DNA from 3 places in the Variovorax sp. GW821-FHT09B05 genome. Region 2 is predicted to be linked to each of the others. Evidence: riboswitches for the same ligand, from Rfam matches in the RefSeq annotation. Region 2 holds a riboswitch; each other region holds the start of a gene.
The links. A riboswitch is a leader RNA that binds a small molecule or an ion and turns the genes downstream of it on or off. The one in region 2 is predicted to bind cobalamin.
Positions count from the first base shown of each region.

Region 1 (3,270 bases), on a different contig from region 2:
TGCCGGTGCTGAGGTCGAACGGCGCCTGCGTGGTCGAGGTGCTGATCAGCGAGGTCAGCGGGTCGGCCGCGTGCGCCAGCTGCGCATAGAAGGACTGCGAGGCATCGGGCGCATACACCGCGCCGATGCGGCCGGTGGCGTACTCGAAGGTCTTCGTGAGGCTGTTGGCCGCGTTGGCCAGGTCGGTGCGCGCCACCTTGGCATGGTCCCAGCGCAGGCTGGTGACCAGCGACCAGCGCTCGTCGAAGGCCAGCTTGTCCTCGGCGAACACGGCGTAGGTGCTGGTGCGGGTCCGATAGCGCGGCAGGTAGGGCGACGGCGACTGGTAGTAGCCGGGCAGGAAGACGAAGGGATCGACCACCGAGCGGCCGCCGTAGGGCGAGTCGCTCGAGTTCAGGAAGTCGATGCGGTTCACGTCGAAGCCCACCAGCACCTGGTTCTTCATGCCGAACAGTTCATGGCGGAAGGTGGCGTCGGTGCGGTTGCCGACCTGCTCCTGGTCGTGGCCGATCTCGAGGTAGTCGCCGCGCGTCACGCGGCGCGTGGCGGCATTGAAGGTATAGGTCTCGCTGTTGCGCCAATGGCGCTGGCTCGCGAGCCGGTAGAGCTGGTTGTGCACGGTGACGGCATCGCTGGGCGTCCACAGCGCGTCGAGGCGGGTCCACTTGTCGTCGTACTTGAGCTCGGCGTCGTCGACGTTGTAGTTCTGGTGCAGGGTCCGGCCGTCGAGGCGCCCGTCGATCAGCGGCACGCCCTGGTAGCGCTGTGGCGACTGGCGGCCCTCGTCGTGCGACAGGGTGAACTGCAGCTCGGGCGAGACGTCCAGCCGCAGCGCACCACCGACGGCCAGGCTCTCGCCCTCGCCGCGCGCCATGAAGCCGTGGGTGGCGCGGTGGCTGATGTCGAAGCGGTACGAAAGCTTGTCGTTGATCGCGCCGCCGCTGCCGAAGGCGGCCTGGCGCGTGGCGTTGGAGCCGTAGCTCAGCAGCGCCTCGTTGTGGATCGGTCCGCGCGTGGGCTTCTTGGGCACCACGTTGATCGCGCCGCCGATCGCGCCTTCGCCGTACATGACCGAGGCCGCGCCGCGCAGCACCTCGATGCGGTCGACCGACCAGGTGTCGAACGGGAAGGTGACGGTGCCCGCGCCCGCGAACAGCCGCGTGCCGTCGAACAGTTGCATCACCGAGCCATGGCCCGAGAAGCCGCGTGCGGCCATCGAGGTGCCGCCGTTGCCCGGCGCGGGCGAACCCGTGATGCCGGTGGCGCGGGTGGCGGCGTCGATGACGGAGACGTCGCCGCGCGCGCGGATGGTTTCGCCGGTCAGCACCTCGATGCTGGCGGGCGTCTCGAGCGGCGTGAGGCCGAGGCGGCTGCCGGTCTGCGTGGGCTCGGCGAGCGACAGCGCGGCCTGGGCGCCGGCCTCGACCTGCACCGGCGGCAGGCTGGGGGCGGCCTGCTGCGCGAAGCCGCTGCCGGCGCCGAAGGCCAGGCCGATCGCGGCGGACATGCCGCCGAGGCGGCGGGCGGCGGGGCGACCCCGGTGGCGGTGCGGGCGGCGGCCGGCCGCGCCCGTGCGATCGCCCGACGGCGATGCGTGATCCATGTGACTTCTCCTCCGACCCGCGTCCCCGCAGGTTCTCTGACCGAACGTGGACACGGCGGGAAGTCAATCGATGGCCGGGACCGGCGGCGGGAAAAGCAAGCGCTTCGCCGGCCGGCGGCCCGGACACGCACTCCCGCAGCGTCCGAGGCGGTGACGAAGGCCGGTATCCGGGCTCGCGGAGCGCAGCGGCGCGCAGTCGAAACTGCAGCGCCGTTGCGGAAGCCCTCGCCTTCCCACGCCTTGGGGGCGCAGTGGCTGCCGATGCCCTGGGGGCATGGCGTGAGGACTTCCAGATCCGCTGACCGTTGCGGGGGCAGCGCAGGAATGGAGGCGTCGATCCGTGAACCGACGCGTCGCACCTGCTTCCCGTTTAACCCCGTGGCCATGGCATGCATGGCTGGCGGGGCACCTTCGAACCGTGGTGCCGGTGCGGTCTTTGCTTTTAGAAGAAAGACTGCACCGAACGGCGGGGATTATAGGGAGCGGGTGCCGCCGGGGACGTCCGGCGTTCGGGTGTCCTGCGGCCGGCCCGGGCCTTCGGTGCCGAACAGCCGGCGCAGCACGCTGACGCCGGCCACCAGCGCATTGGAATAGCTGGAATGCGGCTCGATAGCGGCCTCGAGCGGCAGGTAGGAATGGACCGCGCCCTCGCCCGCGGCATCGTCGACCGCCTCCATCAGCACCCAGTAGAACTCGCCGGGCTCCAGCTCGTGGACGGTCAGCGCGAGGTTGCGGGGCGACGGCGACAGGGTGGCGGGGATGGTGTTCACGCGAAGCTCTGGAAGGTGGGCGTTGGCGAAAGCGGCGCAGCGCCGGGATCGTAGACACGCCCTGTCACAACGCGCGGGCACTTCATCACGTTCACCGCCGGCGAAAACCCTGTGTGCTTCCTGCGGCAGACGGTGGCGCCCACCGTTCCCAGCTTCCGGGCTTCTCCTACAGGCGGGCGTTGGTGCGCGACCTAAGTTTTGCCCATGGATCAAACACCCGCGGCACGCCGCAAGCCCAGACGACAGGAGGCCCCATGAAGCGATTCACCCTGGATCCCTCGATGCGAGCGACCATCGGCGGCGCGTTCTATCCCACCGGTTACTCGGTGGTGATGTTCGCGAGCGCCGAGGACGCCGAGCGCATCGGCCGCCAGCTCGTCGAGCAGGGCGTGAGCGCAGACGACATCTTCCTGCTGCCGCCCCGGACGGTGCTGGCCGAGATCACGCCCACGGTGGCCGATGCGGACAACCCCCTGCCCTCCGCGGGCACCGAGGGCGCGACGGTGCGTGCCTACACCAAGCTGGCGCGCGAAGGCCACACGGCGCTGCTGGTGCGCACCGAGGAACAGGAGGATGCCGAACGCATGATGGAGGTGGTGCGCACGGTGCCGTACTCGATCGCCCAGCGCTATCGCATGCTGGTGATCGAGGACCTCTGAGCCGCGTTAGGCCGGCGCGCCCGGCACGGTGGGCGCGCCGTTCGCGCCATGGGGCGCGGGCGGCGCCACGGCGCGGTGCACCACGTCGCGCGCCATCGCCTGCGCCAGCTCGTGCTCGCCGAGGAACACGGTGGCCGAGACCTCGCGCGTGAGCAGATCGGCTTCCGCTTCGTTGTGGCTGCGGATGACGGTCTCGATGCTGGGGTTGAGGGTGCGCGCGGTCTCGATCATCTGCCGC
Region 1 covers NZ_JBWKPN010000020.1:34,823-38,092, forward strand. Annotated here, with positions in the region: gene AC07RM_RS35325 (TonB-dependent receptor) at 1-1,603, opposite strand, end outside; cobalamin riboswitch at 1,745-2,030, opposite strand; gene AC07RM_RS35330 (hypothetical protein) at 2,077-2,373, opposite strand; gene AC07RM_RS35335 (hypothetical protein) at 2,628-3,032, shown strand; gene AC07RM_RS35340 (cation:proton antiporter domain-containing protein) at 3,039-3,270, opposite strand, start outside.
Region 1: it holds a riboswitch for cobalamin, as region 2 does, so the genes downstream of both, AC07RM_RS35325 (TonB-dependent receptor) here and AC07RM_RS12835 (TonB-dependent siderophore receptor) in region 2, are expected to answer to the same signal.

Region 2 (3,270 bases):
CCAGCGCGGCGAGAGCTGGAACTGCAACTGGGTTTCGATGCCCTTGGTGCGCGAGGTCGCGTTGCTGAAGACGAAGGAGTCGGGGCCGTTGCGGTAGGACCGTTGGCCGTCGATCTTCTCGGCCTCGAACAGGCTGAGCTGGTAGCTCCAGCGGTCGTCCGCCGCGCGGCCCTTCAGGCCCACTTCCTTGCTGCGCGTGATCTCGGGCCGCAGGATGTCGGGCACCACCACGCCGCCGCGCGTGTTGAGCGCCACGGCCTGCGGCCGGAAGCCTTCGCTCCAGTTCGCGAACACGGCGTGCGAGGAGGCATCGCCCTGCAGGAACAGCCAGTCCACGCCGGCGCGCGGGCTGGTGTGGCTGCCTTCCTGCGCCGAGATCACCTGCGTGCCCGTGCGGCCGAGCGTCTGCTCGAAGCGGTCGTGGCGCACGCCCAGCGTGAAGCCGACCGGGCCGTACTCGAAGCGGTCCTGCAGGTAGACGCTGCGCACCTCCTGGTCGAAGCGCGAGGAGGTGATGCTGCCGCGCACGCCGCGCGGATCGTTGCGCACGTTGCTCACGGGGATGTCGTAGAACGGCCCGCGGTAGGTGGGCGCGTTGCTGAAGCTCGGCGAGTCGAGGCCCTGCCAGCCGCGCTCGAGATTGAAGCCGGCCTGGAACTCGTTGCTCCAGCCCTTGCCCGCCATCAGGTGCGTGGCCGCGAGCTCGTGGTAGACGCCGCGGTCGGCGGTGTAGCTCTCGGAATAGCCCTTGCTAACGGCCGCGGGCGGCGGAACGATGGTGATGCCGCCGGCGAAGAAGCGGTTGTAGCGCGCGAAGCTGCTCAGGTGGTTGATCGACCAGCCGGCGCCGAGCTCGAAGCGGTTCTTCCACGAGAACGACTGGTAGTCGCCCGTGACGTAGGAGTCGGGAATGCCGTAGTTGTCGCGCGAGGTGATGCCGAAGATCGGCTTGCCGTTGACCAGCGGCACGATCGAGCCGCGGTCGCCGCGCACGCGCGTGTCGTAGAGCTGGAAGCCGGTGGTCCAGTTGCGCGTGACGGCGAAGTCGCCGCCGACCAGCAGGGCCGACTGCGCGCGGCCGGCATCGCGCTGGAAGCCGTTGTAGTCGCTGTTGGCCACGCCGATGTAGAGGTTGCCGCGCTCGAAGTCCCAGCGGTAGCGCAGGCTGCCGTCGAGGCGGCCGTAGCTGCCGATGGTGGCCGTGAGGCTGCCGCCCGCGCGCTCGGGCTTCATGAAGAACTGCGCCACGCCGCCGATCGCGTTCTTGCCGTAGAGCGCCGAGGCCGGGCCCTTGATGAACTCGAGCCGGTCCACCAGGTCGGGCGCGATCAGCGTGATGTCGGCATTGCCCTGCAGCAGGCGCAGCGGCACGCCGTCCATCAGCACCAGCACGTCCTGCGTGTCGCGCAGGCCGCGGGTCTCGAAGCGCGAGTAGTAGTTGCCCTGCGTGCCGTACTGCAGGCCCGGCACGCTGCGCAGCGTGTCCTCGAGCGTGACGGCGCCCACCGCGTCGAGCTGCGCGCGTTCGACCGAATAGGTGGCGAAGGGCAGCCGCAGCGTGTCGGCTTCCTGGCGCGTGGCGGTGGAGATGGTCTTGCGGTCGCTGACGGTGGTGGGTGGCAGCGAACCGGCGCCCTCGGCGTCCTGCGCCGAAGCGACCGAGGCGAGCAGCATGACGCCGGATCCGATGAGGGCTTGGTGGGGTCTGACGCGGCCGCGCCTGGAGATGTTGCGCACGTGGGCTTCCTTCGGGCCCGCGCTCCCGCGGGCCATGAGAACAAACCGGGCGCCGATGGATGCTGCAAGCGACCGGGTCCGCGCCCACGCGTGACCGGCCCGGCTTGCCTGCACTCCCGCAGCGACCGAACGAGGCGAAGGCCGGTATCCGGGCTTGCGGAGCGCAGCGAGGCATCGAGCGATGCTTCGCTGCCGCGATCCTCGCCTTCCCATGCCGAGGCACAGTGGCCGCCGGTGCCCGCGAAGGCATCGACTGTGAGGACCGCGAATCCGCCGACCGTTGCGGGGGCAGCGCAGGAATGGGGCCCTGGGGGCTCGTCACCTGCTTCCCGTTTAACGCCGGTCGAGGGACCGGCGCACCTTCGCGCACGCCGGCTTGGGTGATGCTTTCGTTTGCATCGGCCGGCGGGGCGGATTATAGGAGCGGGTCTTGCGCCGCCCGGCGCGAAAAGCTCAGGGCGTGGGCGTGTGTGGCAGCCGCACGGTGAACACCACGTAGCCGTCGTCGTGCGAATAGCCGATGCTGCCGCGGTGCGAGCGCACGATGGCCTGCGCGATGTGCAGCCCCAGGCCCAGTCCGCCCTTGTTGCGCTCGTTGGGCACGCTGCGCTGCTTGAAGGCGCTGAACAGGTCGGGCACCAGCGCGGCATCGATCGGCGGCGCGCGGTTGGCCACGCTGAACACCACGTGCGCGTCGACCTGCTCGAGCCGGATGCGCACCGCCTCGCCAGGCAGGCCGTGGTGGCGCGCATTGCTCACCAGGTTGCCGATCAGCTGCGCCATGCGGTCGGGGTCGGCCAGCACGTCCAGCGATCTGGGTGCCTTCAACTCGAGCTGCGAGCCGGGATAGGCGGTGCGCGACTCGTCGACCGCGTCCTCCAGCAGCCGTGCGAGGTCGATCTGCGCCGGCACCACTTGCAGGCCCATGCCGCTTTGCAGGCGCGAGGCATCAAGCACCTGGCCGATCAGCCGCGCCATGCGGCTGCTCGAGGTCTGGATGCGCTGGCCCAGCCGCGCGCCGGCGTTGCTGCCGTCGGGCAGGCTGCGCTCGAGCAGCTTGGCCGCCATCGTGATCGACTGCAGCGGGTCGCGCAGGTCGTGGCCCAGCACCGCCAGCAGCTCGGTGCGGGCCTTGAAGGTGTCGGCCAGCCGCGCCGCGCTGGCGCGGATCAGCTCGTCGCGCAACTGGCGCGCGAAGTCGAGGTCGTTGGCGCCCCAGGGCACGCTGGTGTCGCGCACCGTCTGCTTCCAGACGTCGAAGGAGCCGCGCGGCGTGAGCCGGGGGCCGAGCGAGCCGCTCACGTAGTGCTTCTCGGGCTTGCCGCCCCAGTTGATGGTCTCGATCTGTTCCTTGCGCGCGAGCACCAGCCAGCCGTTGTCGATCGCGTCGAAGCGCAGCGCGAGAAAGCCGCACCACACGCCGCTCAGCGAACGCAGGTTCTCGGGCAGTTGCTCACGCTCGTGCAGCGCCACGATCTCGTCGCCGTTCTTCGACGCGCTGAGCCACTGCATCAGCGCCGCCGCGGCCTCGCG
Region 2 covers NZ_JBWKPN010000004.1:235,752-239,021, reverse strand. Annotated here, with positions in the region: gene AC07RM_RS12835 (TonB-dependent siderophore receptor) at 1-1,674, opposite strand, end outside; cobalamin riboswitch at 1,861-2,116, opposite strand; gene AC07RM_RS12830 (ATP-binding protein) at 2,191-3,270, opposite strand, start outside.

Region 3 (3,270 bases), on a different contig from region 2:
GGCGACCAGCTTGGCCGCCAGCACCATGGCGATCAGGGTCCAGGTCCAGGGTGTGTGCAGCACCGCGTTGACCACGCTGTAGCCATTGCCCCAGACCTCGGGCCAAGGCACCGACACCAGCCCCATCGCGAGCCCGCCGAGCGCGAGCCGCCACGGCAGCGCGAACGGCAGCCGCGCGAACAGCGCCCGGCTGCCCTGCAGCGCGCGCAGGAAGCCCGCGGCCGCGAAGCCCAGCAGCACGCCGAGCAGCGCGAACAGCGGGATCTCGGCGCCATGCAGCTCGGGGAACACCGGCATCTGGTAGGGCGGCTGGTAGCCGGGCAGGGCGCGCATCACGATGTTGGCGACCACGGCCGCGATCAGGATCGGGCCCACGCTCTCCATCACGATCGAGCCGAGCACGATCTCGGCAACGAAGAAGGCGCCCGCGATCGGGGCGTTGTACGCGGCCGTGAGGCCGGCCGCCGCGCCGCAGGCCACCAGCAGCCGCAGCCGCTCGACCGGAAAGCGGAACACCCGGCCCAGCAGCGAGGCGGCCAGCGCGGCGAGTTGCACCATCGAGCCCTCGCGGCCGATCGAGCCGCCGGTGCCGATGCTCACGAGCGAGGAGGCGCTGCGCACCAGCGTCTGCGTGACCGGGATGCGGCCGTCGCCGAGCACGATCGCCTCCATGTAGTCGGAGGTGGCGCTGCGCACCGCGACGCGCTTCGCGAGCACGAGCAGGCCGCCAGCCACGAGGCCGCCCGCGGCGGGGAAGGCGATGCGCGCCCACCACGGCAGCGCGCGCGCCATCGCGACCAGGCTGTCGCCGGGGCCGAGCACCAGGTGCTCGAAGCCGCGCAGCGCGGCGCGAAAGCCTTCGGTCGCGAGCGTGCCGAGCAGGCCCGCGACGATGGACCACAGCAGCATCGACTGCCAGCCCGAGACGCCGAACAGGCGTTGCAGGGCGGAGCGCAGGCGCAGCAGCAGCGAGGAGCGCAGGGTCATGCGGGGTGGTGGTGATGACGTCCCATAGCCCGTCGATGTTAGTGCGCGGGACGCGGCGAGCGTCGGGCGCACGCAACTTTCGACTTAAAGCGCGCGGCGCAACGCCTAGAATCTCGCCCGTTGGTGCCTGCGGCGTGGTTCACGCGCCGCGGTTCAACGGGAAGCAGGAGTGAAGGGACCGGCCGCGCGCCGGCACCTAAGCCGCCTGCGCTGCCCCCGCAACGGTCAAGCAGACGGCGCCGCAAGGCGCCACCCTCTCCACACGAGCCACTGGGCGCCCTGAAACAGGCGCCTGGGAAGGCGGCGAGGGCCGGTCTGCCAGCCCGGATACCGGCCAACAAGGCGGTTCGCGCATGCCCTTCGCTTCGTCGATGCATGCACGAGCCAATGGCGCCCCGGGCGCCGGCGGGGAGGCCGGCAAGGGGCATAGACGTTCGTTCGCTCATTCCATGATTTCCTGCGTTTCCTTCTCGCGCCGTTCGCGCGCTCGCGTTTCTGCGTCCTCCTTGCGCGCGCGCCTGGCCGGCCTGCCGCTGGCCCTGGTGCCGGCCTTCGGCGGCCTGCTGCTGGCCCAACTGCCGCTGGCCGCCTCGGCGCAGACTCAGCCCGGCGCGCTCGGCGAAACGGTGGTCACGGCCAATCGCACCGCGCAGCCGCTGTCGGACCTGGTGGCCGATGTCTCGGTGATCGACCGCGAGACCATCGAGCGCAGCGGGGCCGCAAGCGTGGCCGACGTGCTCGCGCGCCAGGCCGGTATCCAGATCGTGAGCAACGGCAGCGTGGGCAACAACACCAGCCTGTTCATCCGTGGCGCCGAAACGCGCTTCACCGCGGTCTATCTCGACGGTGTGCGCATCGATTCGCAAACCACGGGCGGTGCGAACTGGCAGACCATTCCGCTCTCGCAGATCGACCGCATCGAGGTGCTGCGCGGCCCGGCCGCCGCGGTCTACGGCTCCGACGCCATCGGCGGCGTGATCCAGCTGTTCACCAAGCGCGGCGAAGAAGGCGTGTCGCCCTCGATCGGCATTGGCGTCGGCAGCCATGGCCTGTTCCGCACCGAGGCCGCGATCAGCGGCAAGGCCAATGCCTTCGACTATTCGTTCGGCGTGGCGCACGAGGAAAGCCGGGGCTTCAACGTGCAGCCGCTCGAGAAGCGTGCCCCGCTCAAGGACGGCTTCACCAGCCCCGACCGCGACGGCTACAACACCACTTCGGGCAATGTGCGCCTGGGCTGGCAGATCGCGCCCGGCCAACGCATCGAGGCCACCGCGCTGGCGAACGACATGCAGGCGCGCTACGACAACAGGGTCACCGCCAAGAAGCCGCCGGCCTACTACCTCGACGACTTGGGCCGCAACCGGTTGCTGACGGGAGGCCTCACCTGGTCGGCGCAATGGAACGAGGTCTACAGCACGCGGCTGCAGGTGACCGATTCGCAGTCGGTCTACAGCACCATGCCTTCGTACTACCGCACCGAGACCCGGCTGCGCGGCTACCTGTTCCAGAACGAGCTGCGCTTCGGGGCGCACCTGGTGACGGCCGCGCTCGAGCGCCGCGAGGACCGGCTCGAAAACGCGCCCACCAGCGCTACCGACAAGGGGCTGGTGGGCAAGCGCTCGCAGGATGCCGTGGCGCTCGGCTATGGCTTCGTGCAGGGCCCGCATTCGCTGCAGCTCAACGTGCGCCACGACAAGGACAGCGATTTCGGCGGCAAGACCACCGGCAGCGCAGCCTACGGCTTTGCGATCACGCCGAAGCTGCGCGTGACCGCGTCGGCCGGCACCGCCTTCCGCGCCCCCACGCTCTACCAGCGCTTCAGCGAATACGGCAAGCCCGACCTGCAGCCCGAGTCGAGCCGCAACGTCGAGCTCGGCCTCAAGTACACCGACGGCCCGACCAACGCGGGCATCGTGGTCTACCGCAACCAGGTGCGCAACCTGATCGTGTTCGACTCGACCGCCAAGGGCTGCGCCTCGTCCTTCGGCTGCTACGGCAGCACCGCGCGGGCGCGCTACGAGGGCGTGACGCTCTCGGCCGGCCACCGCATCGGCGACGTGACGCTGCGCGCCTCGCTCGACTTCCAGGACCCGCGCGACCTCGCGACCGACAAGCTGCTCGCGCGACGCGCCAAGCGCTATGCCACGCTGGGTGCCGACTGGCGCCTCGGCGGCTGGACGCTGGGCGCCGAGGTGCAGACCTCGAGCCAGCGCTACGACGACGCGGCCAATACCCTGAAGCTCGGCGGCTACACCCTGCTGAACCTCGTGGCCAGCACGAAGA
Region 3 covers NZ_JBWKPN010000005.1:382,115-385,384, reverse strand. Annotated here, with positions in the region: gene AC07RM_RS16055 (ClcB-like voltage-gated chloride channel protein) at 1-987, opposite strand, end outside; cobalamin riboswitch at 1,093-1,340, shown strand; gene AC07RM_RS16050 (TonB-dependent receptor domain-containing protein) at 1,437-3,270, shown strand, end outside.
Region 3: it holds a riboswitch for cobalamin, as region 2 does, so the genes downstream of both, AC07RM_RS16050 (TonB-dependent receptor domain-containing protein) here and AC07RM_RS12835 (TonB-dependent siderophore receptor) in region 2, are expected to answer to the same signal.